Regions from separate parts of the Dermacoccus sp. GAS27A genome, predicted to be linked through region 2. Evidence: riboswitches for the same ligand, from Rfam matches in the RefSeq annotation. Region 2 holds a riboswitch; each other region holds the start of a gene.

Region 1 (5,496 bases), on a different contig from region 2:
AGCGCGAGGATGATGCCCGCGCCCCACACCGTGAGCGCGGCAGACAGCGGCCCTCCCGTGATGACGCCGAGGATGCCGCCTGCGCCGCGCACCGCGGTCGAAACCCCTGTCGACGGACGCCCGCCGACGAGGTGGGCGATCCCCGTCGAGCCGAGCGCGAGGATCGTCAGTCCGATCGTCATGCGGTTGGTCGGCTGGTGCCCCCGCGGGTGGCGGAACATGTGGATGGCCATGCCGATGAGGACGACGGGCAGAACGTAGGCGATGACGCCGAACGTGCCGGCCGCGACGGCGTGGACGACGTCCCCGAACATGCCGGGCAGCCCCCACCACTCCCGCGCAGCGACGACGATGCCGAGGGCGAGGAGGGCGAAACCGAGCCCGTCGCGACGGTGTTCGGGTTCGAGGTCAGAAGCGGCGGCGCCGACGCGGCGGACGGTGCCGCCGGCGACGTGCGAAACACCCATCCACGCGCCACGAGCAGCGCGACCGGACGCGGAGGGACGCGCTTCAGCAGCCCCTCGCGACGAGCCGGTCTTGCGCGCGGGTGCATTCTTCGTCGTGCCGCCCGAACGTGGTGCGCTCGACTTCGGCGGGGTCGTGCGGGCGCGCGTCGTCGAGGCCGCAGATGCGCCGGCCGGGCGCGAGCTCTTGGCGCGCGGCTGCGAAGAGGCCTTCTTCGCGACGAGGACGCTGTCGTTCGCTGGTCTGTTTCGGGTCGCCACCCCGCAAGGCTAGTGGGGGTTCCGGCCGTTTTCGCGGACCCACGCCGTGACACGGGTCCAATGGTGACGGCGGGTCGGCTCGACACCTTCGAATCCGCGTCCCGATGCGCTGGCGCGTTGACGCGCTCGCATCCGACAGCGCCCTGACCCTTGTCGGAGGCGCCGCCAGCTGCCCGGGGGACCACGGGCATCCCCACCGCGAGACGCCGACTCTTGCGCGCGGCGCTCGCCATCCGCGATGCCACAGTTGATCTCACGATGCGAACCTCCGGCCGCTCGTCGGTGGACGCGGCGGAGGGCCGGGTGCGAGCGTTCACGTAGGTCATGAGTTCCAGCGCACAGCCCCGGCTTGCTGGACGGCAACCCTCCACCGCGGTGGGGTGCTCCGGGTGACGACCTGGCCGCCACCAGCACCGGTGTCGGCAAGCGCGGGCCGAGCCATCTGGCGACGGCGAGGCCCCTGACTCGAGGAGCCTCGATGCCCCGTTCTGCCATTCTCTCGATCCTTGACTCCGACGCGCGCCGCCACGCTGCGAGCCACACGAGCCGCCCCGCTCATGCCGTAACCCCCGGAACTCCCGTCGCGGACCCCGAGCGTCACCACACCCAGCCCGCGCACCCCGGCGGGTCCCGTCGCGAGACGCCCACGGCTACCTATCATCGCGCGGACGCGTCGCAGCAGGCCAATGTCGCCCTGGCCACGATCGGCGCCGATCTCGGCGTCGCGACGCTCGACGGGCGCGTCGTCGAGCACGCGAACTTCGACCATGGCGCGACGGCTCCCGCGCTGCAGGCCGTCGCACGGGCCGTCGACACGACCCTGCGCACGTACGGTTCGGTGCATCGCGGTGCGGGACGGGCGTCGCAGCTGACGACCCGGTGGTACGAGGAGGCTCGGCAGGAGGTCGCCGCGTTCGTCGGCGCGCGCGAGGACGACGTGACCGTCTTCACGCGCAACACCTCGGACGCGCTCAACCTGTTGGCCCACTGTCTGCCGCAACAGACGCAGGTCTTCGTGTTCCGCTCGATGCACCACGCAGCGCTGCTGCCGTGGGCGGACGAGCGGACGACGCGGCTGCCGATCCCTCACTCTCACGCCGAGGCTGAGGGTTACCTCGACGTCGCTCTGGCGGAATTCCGCGCCCACAACGATGCTCCCGTGTTGGTCCTCATCACCGGCGCCTGCAACGTGACGGGCGAGGTGTGGCCCATCGAGCGCCTCGCCGCCGTCGCCCGCCGGCATGAGGCGCGGACGGCTCTCGACGCCGCGCAGCTCGCCCCGCACCGCCGCGTCGACATCGACGCCTGGGGCATCGACTACGTCGCTCTGTCCGGCCACAAGGCCTACGCGCCGTACGGTTCAGGAGCCCTCGTCGGGCGCCGCGACTGGCTCGACACCGCCCCTCCGTACTTCCGCGCCGGCGGCGCGAGCCACCGCGTCAGCGAAGATGCGTCAGGCGCCGGCGACGTCGCCTGGGCGCCCGCGCCCGCACGCCACGAGGGCGGCACCCCGAACGCGGTCGGGGCCATCGCGCTCGCGGCCGCAGCCTCGACGCTGTCCGCGCAGCGCGGCGAAGCCGAGGCGCGCGAGGAGAAGATCCACGCCATCGTCCGCGACGGTCTCGCCTCGATCGACGGCGTGAGGATCGTCGAACTCTTCGACGAGCAGAATGCCGCGGACGCTCACCTCGACGATGGCGCGCCAAGGCGGAATGCGAGCGACAACGTCGGCGTCACGACGTTCACCGTCGCCGGATACGACCCGACGCTCGTCGCTCAGGTGCTCGCAGACGAGCACGGCATCGCTGTGCGCGACGGGCGATTCTGCGCTCACCTGCTCTGCGACGCGCGCCTCGGCGAGGGCGCGACGGCAGTGCGCGCCTCGATCGGTCTCGCCACGACGACAGAGCACGCACGACGCCTCGTCGACGCCGTGCGTGCTCTCGTCACCCATGGGCCCGCCTTCGACTACACCCACACCCCGGGCCTCGGGTGGAGCCCCGTCACCGACCGACGAGACCTCTCAGAGCCCCGCCCCTGGTGAGGAGAACGAGCGGCGGTGGGCCCCAGCGAGGGGCTCACCGCCGCATTTCGTCAGATACGGGATGCCGACGCGGTGGCTCCTGTCGAAGGGCCCGCTCGCGCGCTCATGCGAGTTTTTTTGACCACGCTCAATAACAAACCTCGACGTCCATTTCGAATCCAGTTGCACCCCAACGGACGAAGGGTGCGACGCGTCACACGCGTCGCACCCTTCATTCATCCGAGATGGCAGCCAGAGGCGATCTCAGCCGCCTCACACGACCCCCTGACATACCCCCGAAGCGTCAGGCGTCGATGACCACCGGGATGATCATCGGTCGGCGGCGCAGCTTGCCGCCGACGAAACCGCCCACGGCGCGCCGGATGACCTGCTGCAGTTGGTGGCTGTCCTTGACACCCTTGTTGCGTGCCTCGAGCAGCGCCTGCTCGATCTTCGGCCGGACGCGGTCGAACACCTCGTCGCCCTCGGCGAAGCCGCGCGTGCGGATGTCCGGGCCGGCGAGGATCGCGCCCGTCTTCGCGTCGCGCACGACGATGACGGTGACGAAGCCCTCGTCACGCAGGATGCGGCGGTCCTTGAGCATGTCCTCGTCGGTCGTACCGACGAGCGAACCGTCGACGTAGACGTACCCGACCGGCACCGCGCCCGTGATGGCAGCCTTGCCGTTGACGAGGTCGACGACGACGCCGTTCTCGGCGAGCAGCACCTGGTCGCTCGGCACACCCGTCGCGGCGGCGAGCTTGCCGTTGGCGACGAGGTGACGCCACTCGCCGTGGATCGGCATGACGTTCTTCGGCTTGACGACGTTGTAGCAGTACAGCAGCTCGCCGGCGGAGGCGTGGCCGGACACGTGCACCATCGCGTTGCCCTTGTGCACGACATTGGCGCCGAGACGCATGAGGCCGTTGATGAGGCCGTAGACGGCGTTCTCGTTGCCCGGGATGAGCGAGCTCGCCATGAGGATGGTGTCGCCCTCCCCCACGTCGATACGGTGGTCGCGGTTCGCCATGCGCGCGAGCGCCGCCATCGGCTCACCCTGCGAGCCGGTGCAGATGAGCACCTGCTCGTCCTCGGGCATCTGCTCGAGCTTCTTGATGTCGACGAGCACGTTGTCGGGCACCTTGAGGTAGCCGAGGTCGGCGGCGATCGTCATGTTGCGCACCATCGAGCGCCCGACCATCGCGACCTTGCGCCCGTGGGCCTCGGCGGCGTCGAGCACCTGCTGCACGCGGTGCACGTGCGAGGAGAAGCAGGCGACGATGATGCGTCGCTCCGCCTTCTCGAAGACGCGCTCGATCGCGGGCGTGATGTCCTTCTCCGGCGTCGTGAAGCCGGGCACCTCGGCGTTCGTCGAGTCGGTGAGGAACAGGTCGACGCCCTCCTCACCGAGCCGCGCGAACGCGCGCAGGTCGGTGATGCGGCCGTCGAGCGGAAGCTGGTCCATCTTGAAGTCGCCGGTGCACAGCAGGTTGCCTGCGGGCGTGCGGACGAAGACGGCGAGCGCGTCGGGGATCGAGTGGTTGACGGCGACGAACTCGCAGTCGAACGGGCCGATCTTCTCGAGCTGGCCCTCCTTCACCGCCATCGTGTACGGGCGGATGCGGTGCTCCTTGAGCTTCGCCTCGATGAGCGCGAGCGTCAGCGTCGAGCCGATGAGCGGGATGTCGTTCTTCATGCGCAGCAGGTACGGCACCGCGCCGATGTGGTCCTCGTGACCGTGCGTCAAAACGATGGCCTCGATGTCGTCGAGGCGATCCTTGAGGTAGTCGAAGTCGGGCAGGATGAGATCGACGCCCGGGTGATCCTCGGGGAAGAGGACACCACAGTCGATGATGAGCAGGCGTCCGCCGTACTCGACGACCGTCATGTTGCGGCCGACCTCGCCGAGACCGCCGAGCGCGATGACGCGCGCACCGTTCTTCGCCAGCGCGGGCGGCGGGCCGAGTTCGAGCGAACTCTCCATCACAGCAGCCCCGCCTTCGTCAGGCCGTCACGCAGGACGGCGTACATCGCCTCGTCCGCGGGCAGCAGCGGCAGGCGGATGGCGTCGGAGTCGATGACGCCCTGCTCCTTGAGGGCGGCCTTCACCATGATGGCGCCCTGAGAGGTGTTCATCAGCGCGTCGATCGCGGGGATGAGCTTGGTGTGGATGGCGCGCGCCGTCGCGAGGTCGCCCGCGTCGACAGCCTCGATCATCGCGCGGAACTCGTTGCCCGCCACGTGGCCGACGACGGAGACGACGCCGACGGCGCCGAGCGCGAGCCACGCGAGGTTGACGACGTCGTCGCCCGAGTACCACAGCAGGTCGGTCTCGTCCATGAGCTTCGTCGCCTCGAAGAAGTCGCCCTTGGCATCCTTGACCGCGCGCACCTGGTCGATCGTCGCGAGCTGACGGATCGTGTCGCTCGCGAGCGCCGTCCCCGAGCGCCCGGGGATGTCGTAGGCCATGGCCGGCAGGTCGGTGGCGCCGACGACGGCCTTGAAGTGCTCGACGATGCCCGCCTGCGTCGGCTTGTTGTAGTACGGCGTGACGACGAGGACGGCGTCCGCCCCAGCGTCCGCGAGTGCCTTGGCGGCGCGTACCGAGTGCGCGGTGTCGTTCGTACCGACCCCGGCGGTGATCGCTGTGCGGCCCTTGACGGCGTCGGCGACGGCGCGCACCGTCTCGATGTTCTCCTCGTCGGTCGTCGTCGCCGACTCCCCCGTCGTGCCGTTGACGACGAGGCC
Region 2 (5,496 bases):
CGACGACGAGGCCGAGCACCGCGATGAGGATGACCATGATCGTCATGACGGCGAGCATCGCCGCCCAACCACCGACGGGGCCGAGCGTGTCGCGCGCCATCTGGCCGATGCTGCGGCCGCCACGGCGCGTCGAGATGGCGAGCACCATGTAGTCCTGCACGGCGCCCGCGAAGATGACGCCGAAGATGATCCACATCGTGCCCGGCAGGTAACCCATCTGCGCGGCGAGCACGGGGCCGACGAGGGGGCCGGCGCCGGCGATGGCGGCGAAGTGGTGGCCGAACAGGACGCGACGGTCCGTCGGCATGTAGTCCTGGCCGTTCTCGAACTGCTCCGCCGGCGTCGCGATGTCGTCGCGCGGCTGCACGACCTTGTACGCGATGAGACGGCTGTAGAGCATGTAGCCGATGACGTAGCTGCCGACGGCCGCGAACACGAACCAGATGGCGTTGACGTGCTCACCGCGGACGAAGGCGACCATCGTCCAGCCGATGGCGGCGACGATCGCCGCGACGGCGATCATGATCTTCTGCCGCCCGGTGATGGTGCGAGGGGGTTCGACCGCGACGGGGGGCAACCCCGGATCGCGGTCGAGGGTGTCGAGACGTGACGCCGCCACGGTGACCTCCTGGTAGTGCTGGTGGCCATGACGGCCGCTGTGAGTAAGGCCACACTAGGGGTCTACCCGTGGGTACGGAGTCTCTACTCGCGGACCGAGAAAATCACATCCCGGTCACGACGTCGGCGGATGGGTTGGGGGCCGGGCTCGGATGGAGATTGGGGTTCGGCCGGGCCGCCCTACACCGTGCCCTTCTGCGGTTCCTGCCCCCGTCTGCGATTCTCGGTCACATTCGCAGCCGACGTAGGCGCCGTCAGGCCGTCGGGCCCTGCGGCCACGGCGGCGAGCCGAACCAGTAGCGACGCGTCTCGCCCGGAAACGCGGGGTGGGAGCGGACGTCCTCGAACTGCCCGCCGCACTTCTCGATGACGGCGCGTGACGCCGGATTCTCGGTGCTGCAGCACACCAGCACCTGCTCGATGCCGAGCGCCCGCGCCTCGTCGAGACCGAGCATCAACGCGCCCTTGGCGACGCCCCGCCCACGAGCGCTGGGACGCACCGAGTAGCCGATGTGACCGATCGCCTCATAGAGCACCTCGGTGAGGGTGTGACGCAGGGCCAGAAATCCGACGATGTCGCCCTCCCCCGCCCGCGGGCCGTCCAACACCCAGAAATAGCTGCAGTGCACGAATCCCTCAGGCGGCGGGACGGTCGTATCGCCCTGGCGCGCACGATCGGCGAGGTAGGCGTCGAACCCGGCGCGCGACGTGTCGACGATGTCGTCGCGACGATAGCCCGTGCCGTCCTTCGGCGACGCGCCGAACTCGTCGAACGCGCCCCTCCAGTCGTCGTAGCGAGCGGCGTCGGGCCTGATGAGCGTCAGCATCCCGTCATTCCATCACCGTGCGACGCCCCCGGCGACTGATTTTCCCGACGGCCGGCTGGACGAATGTGCACGCAAACCGCCGATGGGGACAGGATTCGCCGATGTGGACGGGATTCGCGAAGGGGGACGAAAATCGCAGTGGGGTACATGACGACGTGGTGCGGGCCCCAGAGACCCGCACCGCGTCATGTCAGTTCGCACCGTCAGGCGGCCGCGCCACCCGTCAGCCCGTTGACGCCGACGGGCTTGTCGCCCCCGACCGTCACACGCCTCATGGCGCGCGGGCCGAGGTTGGCGTCGACGTAGTCGCGGTTGGCGTAGTGCGACGTCGCACGGTTGTCCCAGATGCCGACGTCGCCGGGCGCCCAGCGGTGACGGATCGTGTGCTCGGGCTGCGTCAGGTGCGCATACAGCGCGTCGAGGATCGCCCGCGACTCGGCCTGCGACACGCCGACGACGTGGGAGGTGAAACCGGGGTTGACGAACAGCCCACGCCGTCCCGTCTCGGGATGGACGCGCACGACGGGGTGCTCGACGACGGGCAGCTCGGTGACGACCTTGCCGTTCCATTCCTGCCCACCATGCTTGCGCAGGTACGCGCCCCATTCGCGGTTGCCGTCGTGGGCGGCGATGAGCTGGTCGACGAGGCCGCGGAACGGCTTCGACAGCGAGTCGTACGCCGCCTGAGCGTCGGCCCAGGAGGTGTCGCCGCCGTAGTCGGGCAGCGTCACGGCGCGCAGGATGCTGATGGCCGGCGGCTCCTTCATGAACGTGACGTCCGTGTGCCACTCGTCGGAGAACGAGAACTCGGGGTCGGAGGAGTCGATCGAGTAGATCTCCTTGCGCTCGTGCGTGCTCGCGACGGGGTGACCCGCCGTCAGCTCACCGAGCAGGTTGCCGAGGCGCACCTGCGCGTCGTCGTCGAACGCGTCCTGACCGCGGAAGAAGAGCACCTTGTGCGCGAGCAGCGCGCGGCGCAGGTCGAACGCTATCGCGTCGTCGACCTGCGCGAGGTCGACGCCGTGGACGATTGCGCCGAACGCCGGGCCGAGGCGTTCGATGCGCAGCCCGGGCGTCGCGACGGTGCCGCCGTGGCGCGCCGCTGCGCCGCTCGCGGAGTCGACGTTCGTGTCGGGCGTGGTGTCGAGGAGTGTCATGGCAGACCCTTCGTTGCGCTTGCCGCCGCGTCGGTCGACGGGCGGCCGGGTCGTTACTCGGGGCACCCCGGCGCACCGTGTGCGTTCGCATGGGGGTTGCCGCCCGGCCAGCCGAGACTTCGCGCCGGGGCTCGTGACCCACGCATAACGTAGCACTCACCTATTCAAAATAGCGAGTTATGCAAAGGGGCTGCCCGGGCACCGGACGCGCCTTCGGGTTCCAACCACGCCCGGCACCGTGCGCGGCATCACGACACGGCTGCTACGGGGCGAGTCAGTGCTCGCGATCCGCCATCTCACCCGCCGTCGCTGGCCCGGGGCGATGCCCGGCACACGACAGCGGCCGACGACCTCGTCGAGGTCGTCGGCCGTCACCGTGCGCGCAACAGGTCAACCCTGCCGACGCGACGCCCAGTGCGAGCCCAGCGGGTAGCCGCCGTTGTCGCCGTTGTCGGTCGTCTTCGTGGCGAGCACCTGGTGCAGGTGCAGCCAGCCCTCCTCGAACCCGAGGCGTGAACCGGCCATGTAGATGCCCCACACCTGCGCGGTCGGCAGGCCCGCCTCGGCGACGCAGAAATCCCAGTTCGCCTCGAGGTTGCGGCACCAGTCGCGCAGCGTCAGGGCGTACGACAGGCGCAGGTTCTCGTCATGCTGAACCTCGAAACCGGCGTCGTGGCACCCACTGATGAGCCGCCCCGGCGAGGCGAGCTCGCCGTCGGGGAAGACATAGCGATCGGTGAACGGCTCCGGCTTGGCCGATGCCGAGTCGTCGCGACGCGTGATGCAGTGGTTGAGCAGGCGGCCACCGTCGCGCAGCTTCGAGTGCAGGAACGAGAAGTAGTTGGCGTAGTTCTTCACGCCGATGTGCTCCGTGAGGCCGATCGAGCTGACGGCGTCGAAGCCCGTCTCGGTGACGTCGCGGTAGTCGCCGTGGCGGATCTCGACGAGGCCCTCGAGGCCCGCCTCACGCACGGCGCGCTGACCCCACTCGGCCTGTTCCTTGCTCAGGGTGACGCCTATGACGTGGACGCCGCGCTCGCGAGCGGCGTGCATCGCCATGCCGCCCCAGCCGCAGCCGACGTCGAGCAGCCGTTGGCCGGGCTGCAGGTCGAGCTTGTCGGCGACGAGGGCGAACTTGCGCTCCTGCGCGTCCTCGAGGGTGTCGTCCAGCGTGTCGAACACGGCGCACGTGTAGGCCATCGACTCACCGAGCACCTTCTCGTAGAACGCGTTCGAGACGTCGTAGTGGTGCTTGATCGAGTCGGCGGCGCGGCCCACCGGGTTCACCTTGGCGAGGTGGCGCTTCCAGCGGGGCTCGTTCTCGACCTCGGGCAGCGGCGGGTGGACGAACGCCTTCGGCCCCAGCTGTTTGACGACGGGCGCGAGCGCCGACGCAACGCCCTTCGGCGTCAGCTGCTTCGTGCGCACGTCACGCTTGATGCGGCTGAACACCTCGTAGGGGTCACCAGGGTGGAAACCGGTGCCGGTCAGCGTGCCCGTCAGATAGGCGCGGGCGAGGCCGAGATCGCCAGGGGCGCTGAGGAGGTAGCGCAGCCCCTCCTCGCTCTCGACACGCACGGCGATGTCGCTGTCACGCGGGCCGATGTCGGTGCCGTCGTACGCCGTGATGCGGAAGGGCAACGGCTCCTCCAACACGGCCTGGACGGCCTGGGCGACGAGGGGGGTGGCGGTCGTGGTCTGGCTCATGCGTGCGTCCTCATCTTGTCAGCGAACTCAAGAAGGCGGCCCTGCGGGTCGTACTTCGTCTTCATGCGGCGGTATTCGGCTGCGCCGTACAGCGCTTCGAACGTCTCGGCGTCGTAGTAGACGTCGGAATAGAGCGACTTGTGGCCGTGCATCGTCGGCAGCACGGCCTCGATGTCGCGGTTGACGTCGCCGTCAGACCGCCCGGGGGTGATGGCGACGGTGCCCCAGAACCCGACGTTGACGTACGTGCGGTTCGGTTCGAGCTGGTACAGCGGCCACGCGTCGTCGCCGCGCAGGCGCAGCGGGCACACCCACACGGGCGTCATGCCGACGTGCTCGTCGAACCACGGCATGAACGTCTCGAGCTGTTCGAGGGGCACTTCGACGTCCTGCACGACGCGCTCGCGCGGCAGTTCGCCGCGCATCTCGTCGATCTTCGCGGCGAAGCCCCAGCGGTTCTCCCACCCGACGATGCGGTGGTAGAAGTCGCTGCGACGGTACTTGCGCGGCCACACGCGTCGCACCTTCGGGTTCTGTGCGAAGAACGCGTCGGAGCACCAGAACCAGTCGGTGTCCCAACGCCAGATGTAGTCGTGCGCGCTCAAGGTGTCGCGGTCGAGCTCACTGATGCTCTTGTAGAAGATGTTCTGCCCCGTGTAGTCGCTCGGGCGGCGGCGCGTCTCGGGGAAGAAGTTGGCGAGCACGAGATAGGCCTCGTCCTTGCTGACAATCATGCCGTCGAGGCCGTCGACGCGTTCGCCCTGCCACTCGCCGGTCTCGACGATGGCGTCGATCGCTCGCGTCATGGCTGCGACGCTCGCGAACCGCACGTTGCGCGTCTCGACGAGGTCACCGATCGGCTGCAGTTCGATGCGCAGACGCGTTGCGTAGCCCAGGCTGCCGTAGCTGTTGGGGAAGGCGCGGAAGAGGTCGGCGTGCTCGTTGGTCGGCGAGGCGGTGAGCAGCTCGCCGGTGCCGGTGAGGATGTCCATCTCGAGGACGGATTCGTGCGGCAGCCCGTTCTTGAACGACGTCGACTCGATGCCGAGGCCGGTCACGGCGCCGCCGAGGGTGATCGTGCGCAACTGCGGGACGACGAGCGGCATGAGGCCGTGCTCGAGGGTAGCGGCGACGAGGTTCTCGTACGTGCACATGCCCTGGACATCGGCCGTGCGAGCGTCGGCGTC
Region 3 (5,496 bases), on a different contig from region 2:
CGCGTTCGACAAGAACATGGACGTCTTTTTCGACTGGGTCGCGGGCAACGACGCGACGTACCACCTCGGCACGAGCGGCAAGGCCATCAAGAAGCAGTGGTATTCGATGCGCGACAAGCTCGCGAAGAAGCCCGCAAACGGCAAGATCGGGCCTGACGAGTGGACCGACGCCTACCTCAACGCCGGTTACTACGTCTTCGGCTGGGAGGACGACGGCGCCGCCCTGGCCGCTGCGCTGCAGAAGGGTGACTTCGGCCCGACGACCGCGCTGTACGACGACGCCAACGGCTCCGGGCCGGGCTCGGACAACAGCTACGCGGTCTACCTCGGCACGCAGTGCACCGACGTCAAGTGGTCGAACGTGTGGAGCAAGTGGCTCTCGGACAACTCGAAGGTCGACAAGAAGGCGCCCTTCGAGACGTGGGCGAACGCCATGTTCAACCTCCCGTGCACGAGCTGGCCGGTCAAGGCGACGAACGCGCAGGCCATGAAGATCGACGGTTCGAAGGTCGGGCCGGTGCTGCTCATCGCCGAGACCCACGACGGTGCGACGCCGTTCCCGGGCGCGCTCGAGGTGCGCAAGCGCTTCCCGAAGAGCGCTCTCATCGAGGGCGTCGGTGGAACGACGCACTCCGGTTCGCTCAATGGCATCGCCTGCACGGACGACAAGATCTCCGCCTACCTCCTCACCGGCGCGATGCCCGCGCGGACGGGTGGACCGGGCCACGCCGACGTCGAGTGCGACCCCGTGCCCCAGCCGGAGCCCGGCCCCGCCAACGAGGTGACGGACAGCGCGTCCAGCACGAAGAAGAAGCACCACCACGTCCAGCAGCGTGAGGGCATGCAGGCCGACCTGCGCTCGAGCCTGCAGAAGGTCGCCACCGTCGGCGCTCGCTGACGTACGGTTGGTCTGACGGACGCTGGTCTGACGCGTCCTGACGGCGAAGGGCCGCGATCATCCTCTTCGGATTCTCGCGGCCCTTCGTCATGCTCGCGCCGAGCGGCGCGGAGGGTGTCTCAGTGACGCAGCGCCTTGCGGGCCAGAGCGTTGCCGATGAACTGGGCGATCTGAACGAAGACGATGATGACGACGACGGCGGCCCACGTCACGGCCCAGTCGTAGCGGCGGTAACCGTAGGACAGGGCGAAGTCACCGATGCCGCCGCCGCCCATGGCGCCGACGACGGCCGTCATGTCGATGACCGCGACGAGCGCGAACGTGTAGCCGAGGATCAGCGGCGCCAGCGCCTCGGGGATGAGCACGGTGCGGATGATGCGCCACGGACTCGCCCCCATCGCCTGCGCCGCCTCGATGACGCCGGGGTCGACGCTCACGAGGTTCTGCTCGACGATGCGGCTGATGCCGAAGGTCGAGGCGATCGTCAGCGGGAAGATCATCGACTTCGCACCGATCGTCGAGCCCGTGACGGCGAGCGTCAACGGCCCGAGAGCGGCGGCGAAGATGATGAACGGGATCGGTCGGATGATGTTGACGAGAACGTTGAGCACCGTGTGCAGAACTCGGTTCTCGAGGATGCCGCCGCGTCGTGTGGTGTTGAGCAGCACGCCGAGGGCGAGGCCGAGCAGGCCGCCCATGATGATCGTCGCGCCGACCATGAGCAGCGTCTCGCCCACCGCGGTGACGATCGTGGGGCGCAGCGCCTCCCAATCGGTTGCGGGCATCATGCGGCGACCTCCTCGACGTCGGCGGCGAGACGCAGTTCGTCGAGCACGGTGGTGACGGCGGCGTCGTCGCCGCGCAGGGCGAGCGTCAACGTCGTCAGGGTGTCGTCCTTGAGCGGTGTGAGGCCGCCGTGCACGATCTCCGGTTCGACGCCGTGTGCGGACATGCGGGCCAGGACACGGCCGAACTCGCGCGGGTCGTGAACCGTCAGCGTCGCGAGGCGCCCGTCGTGGGCAGCGCGCAGCCGGGCGCTCTCGCGTGCGTCGGGCACGTTCCGCAGGGTGGCGTCGACGAGGCGGCGCGTCGCGTCCGCCTGCGGCGCGCCGAGGACGTCGACGGTGCGCCCGGACTCGACGATCCGCCCGGCCTCGAGGACGACGACGTCGTCGGCGAGTTCGCGCACGACGTCCATCTCGTGGGTGATGACGACGATCGTCACGCCGAGCTCGTCGTTGACGCGGCGCAGCAGCGCGAGGACGTCCTTCGTCGTGTCGGGGTCGAGCGCGGACGTCGATTCGTCGGCGAGCAGGATCTCCGGGTTCGTCGCGAGCGCACGGGCGATGCCGACGCGCTGCTTCTGCCCGCCGGAGAGCTCGTCGGGGTAGGCCCACGCCTTCTCGGTGAGCCCGACGAAGCTGAGCAGCTCGGTGATGCGCGCCTCCTGGCGCGCCTTGTCCCAGTCGGCGACCTCGAGGGGGTAGGCGACGTTGGCGTACACCGTGCGCGAGCGGATGAGGTTGAACTGCTGGAACACCATGCCGATGCGACCGCGCAGCTCGCGCACCTGCTTCGCGGACAGCGACGCGAGGTCGACGCCGTCGATCTCCACGTGGCCGCGCGTCGGCGTCTCCAGGCCGTTGATGAGACGGACGAGGGTGCTCTTGCCGGCGCCGGAGAAACCGATGACGGCGACGATGCGTCCGCGCTCCACCTGCGTCGTGATGCCGTCGAGAGCCGTCACCTGGCTCTTGCCGCGGGTGAACGTCTTGCCGACATCGTGGAAGGCGACGGCGGGCGGGGTGTCACTCGCCGGCGCGGCGGCCTTCGTCAGTGTGGGGGAGGGGCCCGTCACTTCGATCCCTTCGCCTTGATCTGGGCCTCGAGCTTCGCGAGGATGCCCTGCACGTCGGAGGCGGAGTTGTTCACGAGGACGCTCGTGCCCTTCGTGCGCTCCTCGATGAGCTTCTCGACGCTTGGGTCGTGGTAGGCCTTGACGAACTTGGCGTAGTCGGCGTTGTCCTTGTCCGCGGCGCGCGCGACGACGACGTTGATGTACGGCTTCGACGAGGCCGCATGCGGGTCGTCCTTGAACAGGGCCTTGCTCGGGTCGAGCTTCGCATCCGCGGCGAAGTTGTTGTTGACGATCGCGCCGTCGACGGACGGCAGCGCAGCGGCGGTCTGCTCGGCGTTGACCGCTGTGACGGTGACCTTCGAGGCGCCGGCGTCGATGTCGGCCGGGGTCGACAGCGAGGTGCCACCACCCTTGAGCTTCAGCAGTCCGGCGCTCTGCAGCAGCAGCAAGGCGCGTGCCTGGTTCGTCGGATCGTTGGGGATGGCGATCTTGCCGCCCTGGGGGAACTGGCCGACGCTCGTGTGCTTCTTCGAGTACAGCGCCAGGGGAACGATGTAGGTCGCGCCGATGGGCGTGAGGTTCTGCTTCGCCTTCGTGTTGTAGTCGGCGAGGAACTGCAGGTGCTGGAACTGGTTGAGGTCGACCTGGCCCTCGGAGAGCGCGGGGTTGGCCTGGGTGTAGTCCGAGAAGTTGACCGGTTCGAGGTCGAGACCGTACTTGTCCTTGCCCACCTTGACGAGCTGGTTCCAGTACGGGTCCGACGCCTCCGTCGTGCCCACCTTGAGGTGGGTCAGCTTGTCGTCACTGCTCCCGCCGAGCACCTTGGCCCCGATGCCGGCGGCCAGCGCGACGACGAGGACGCCTGCGCCGATCGCGACGTACTTGCCGGTGTTGTTCTTCGGTTTCGGGGGCAGGGCGCTCGCGCCGTTCTCGGCGCTCGTGGCGTCATGCGTGGAGGAGGCGGGCGTCGAGGTCTCGTCGGCGGGGGTGTGCTTGTCGGTCATGATCTCTCCTGGTGAGGCGGCAAGGATGCGAATGCGCGGAGCTGGCGCGGATGCGCGGAGTCAGCGTGAAGGCGGGAGCGCCGGGGTGGGGCGCGGTGCGCGGTGTCGTGCGGGGCATACCTTTCGCGGCCTGGGCAGCGCAACGGAAGGCTCACGAGGATGCCGTCACGTTGGGTGCCGAGCGTGCTTGCCGCGTGGTCGACGCGGCCGGGTCATCACCTGGAGCACCCCGCCACGCGTGTGAGGGTTGCCGTCCGACCAGCCAGGGCTTTGCATCGGATCTCTTGACCAGCAGCGAGATTAGAGCCGCGCACGACAAAGCGTCAAGTTGTGGCACTGGAGATGAGACGTGGGCGAAGATTGTGACGTGCGACACGCGGGGTGGCTGATGCGGCGTCTTTCGCCGTCGAGGCTCGGGTGAGTGATTTCTTCACACCGCTTGGACGATCGTCTAGGTGGGTGATGAGTGTGACGTCGGTCACGCGCCGAGGGCCCCGGCGTCGTGTTCGACGACGTCCCACCCGGGCAGCACTTCGGTGACGTCCTGACCCAGCCGGACGCCACGTGCTCGGCTGGTTCGAGCGTGCGGGCGGTCTTCCGCGGCGGCCACCCGAAGAATGACTTCCGCACGATGGACACGTTCGTCAAGGTGCAGCGTCAGGTCGGCTCGTCGTGGGTCGACGTCCCCGACGACCACGACTGGGACACCTCGAACGTCTGGTCGCGCGAGGGAGTCTCGTACTCGCGATGCACCGTGGAGTGGCGCATACGTCGCGGCACGCCCGCAGGCACGTATCGCCTCGTGCAGCAGGGCAACTGGAAGAACGGCTGGAACGGCAAGGTCAGTGCCTACACCGGAACGAGCCGGGCCTTCCAGGTGCGCTGAGACGGCCGGTGCGCCGCGGTGGCCGGTTGATCGGCCACCGGCTCAGCGGCCGCCGTGCATGTCGTCGTCAGCGTGGCGGGAGGACGTCCGTCTGCGCGGGCAGGTCGGCGACGCCGACGGGGCACGTGACGCCCTTGAAGCCGTGGTTGCAGTAGCCGCCAGGGTGCTTGGACAGGTACTGCTGGTGGTACAGCTCCGCCGGCCAGAAGGGGCCCGCCTCGTCCGCCGGGCGCATCTCGGTCGTGATGGCGCCGCGACCCGCGTCGTCGAGTGCCTCCTGGAAGAGCGCGGACGTCTCGCGGGCAGCGCGCTCCTGCTGCGGCGTCGTCCAGTAGATCGCCGAGCGGTACTGCGTGCCGACGTCGTTGCCCTGCCGGTTCGCGGTCGTCGGGTCGTGGTTCTCCCAGAACGCCTTGAGCAGCTCGCGTTCGGACACGCGCGACGGGTCGTAGGCCACCATGACCGTCTCGGTGTGGCCCGTGCCGCCGCCACAGACATCTTCGTATGTCGGCTCGGTGGCGTGGCCGCCCATGTACCCGACGGCCGTGGTGACGACGCCCGGAATCTTCCAGAAGATGCGTTCGGCGCCCCAGAAGCAGCCCATCGCGACGTACAGGGTCGCCGAGCCGTCGGGCAGTTCGGAGAACATCGGCACGTCGAGGACGTCGTGCAGGTCGCTCGCCTCGGGCGTTCGGGTGTGCTTTCGAGTGAACATGAGGTGCCTTTCCTCGGGTTCCGAGACAACACCGCCGGCGGTCGAGGCATTCCGGCCCGAGCCTCCGCCGGCATGAACGGGTTGTCGCACGATCCAGGCGGACGCGCCGAAAAACCGGTTGCGTACGCAGCTGGT

Evidence for each region. A riboswitch is a leader RNA that binds a small molecule or an ion and turns the genes downstream of it on or off. The one in region 2 is predicted to bind S-adenosylmethionine.
Region 1: another riboswitch for S-adenosylmethionine. It lies ahead of ABH936_RS00425 (aminotransferase class V-fold PLP-dependent enzyme); the one in region 2 lies ahead of ABH936_RS11635 (TauD/TfdA family dioxygenase).
Region 3: another riboswitch for S-adenosylmethionine. It lies ahead of ABH936_RS05125 (MetQ/NlpA family ABC transporter substrate-binding protein); the one in region 2 lies ahead of ABH936_RS11635 (TauD/TfdA family dioxygenase).

Annotation. Positions count from the first base shown of each region.
Region 1 is NZ_JBIYDW010000001.1:81,081-86,576, reverse strand. It holds gene ABH936_RS00430 (DNA translocase FtsK 4TM domain-containing protein) at 1-725, opposite strand, end outside; SAM riboswitch class IV at 1,046-1,160, shown strand; gene ABH936_RS00425 (aminotransferase class V-fold PLP-dependent enzyme) at 1,204-2,769, shown strand; gene ABH936_RS00420 (ribonuclease J) at 3,053-4,732, opposite strand; gene dapA (4-hydroxy-tetrahydrodipicolinate synthase) at 4,732-5,496, opposite strand, start outside.
Region 2 is NZ_JBIYDW010000010.1:124,405-129,900, forward strand. It holds gene ABH936_RS11625 (carbon starvation CstA family protein) at 1-619, opposite strand, end outside; gene ABH936_RS11630 (GNAT family N-acetyltransferase) at 873-1,445, opposite strand; gene ABH936_RS11635 (TauD/TfdA family dioxygenase) at 1,649-2,602, opposite strand; SAM riboswitch class IV at 2,613-2,741, opposite strand; gene ABH936_RS11640 (class I SAM-dependent methyltransferase) at 2,993-4,309, opposite strand; gene ABH936_RS11645 (FAD-binding oxidoreductase) at 4,306-5,496, opposite strand, start outside.
Region 3 is NZ_JBIYDW010000003.1:321,329-326,824, reverse strand. It holds gene ABH936_RS05140 (alpha/beta fold hydrolase) at 1-898, shown strand, start outside; gene ABH936_RS05135 (methionine ABC transporter permease) at 1,018-1,686, opposite strand; gene ABH936_RS05130 (methionine ABC transporter ATP-binding protein) at 1,683-2,756, opposite strand; gene ABH936_RS05125 (MetQ/NlpA family ABC transporter substrate-binding protein) at 2,753-3,760, opposite strand; SAM riboswitch class IV at 3,939-4,050, opposite strand; gene ABH936_RS05120 (neutral/alkaline non-lysosomal ceramidase C-terminal domain-containing protein) at 4,263-4,646, shown strand; gene msrA (peptide-methionine (S)-S-oxide reductase MsrA) at 4,714-5,361, opposite strand.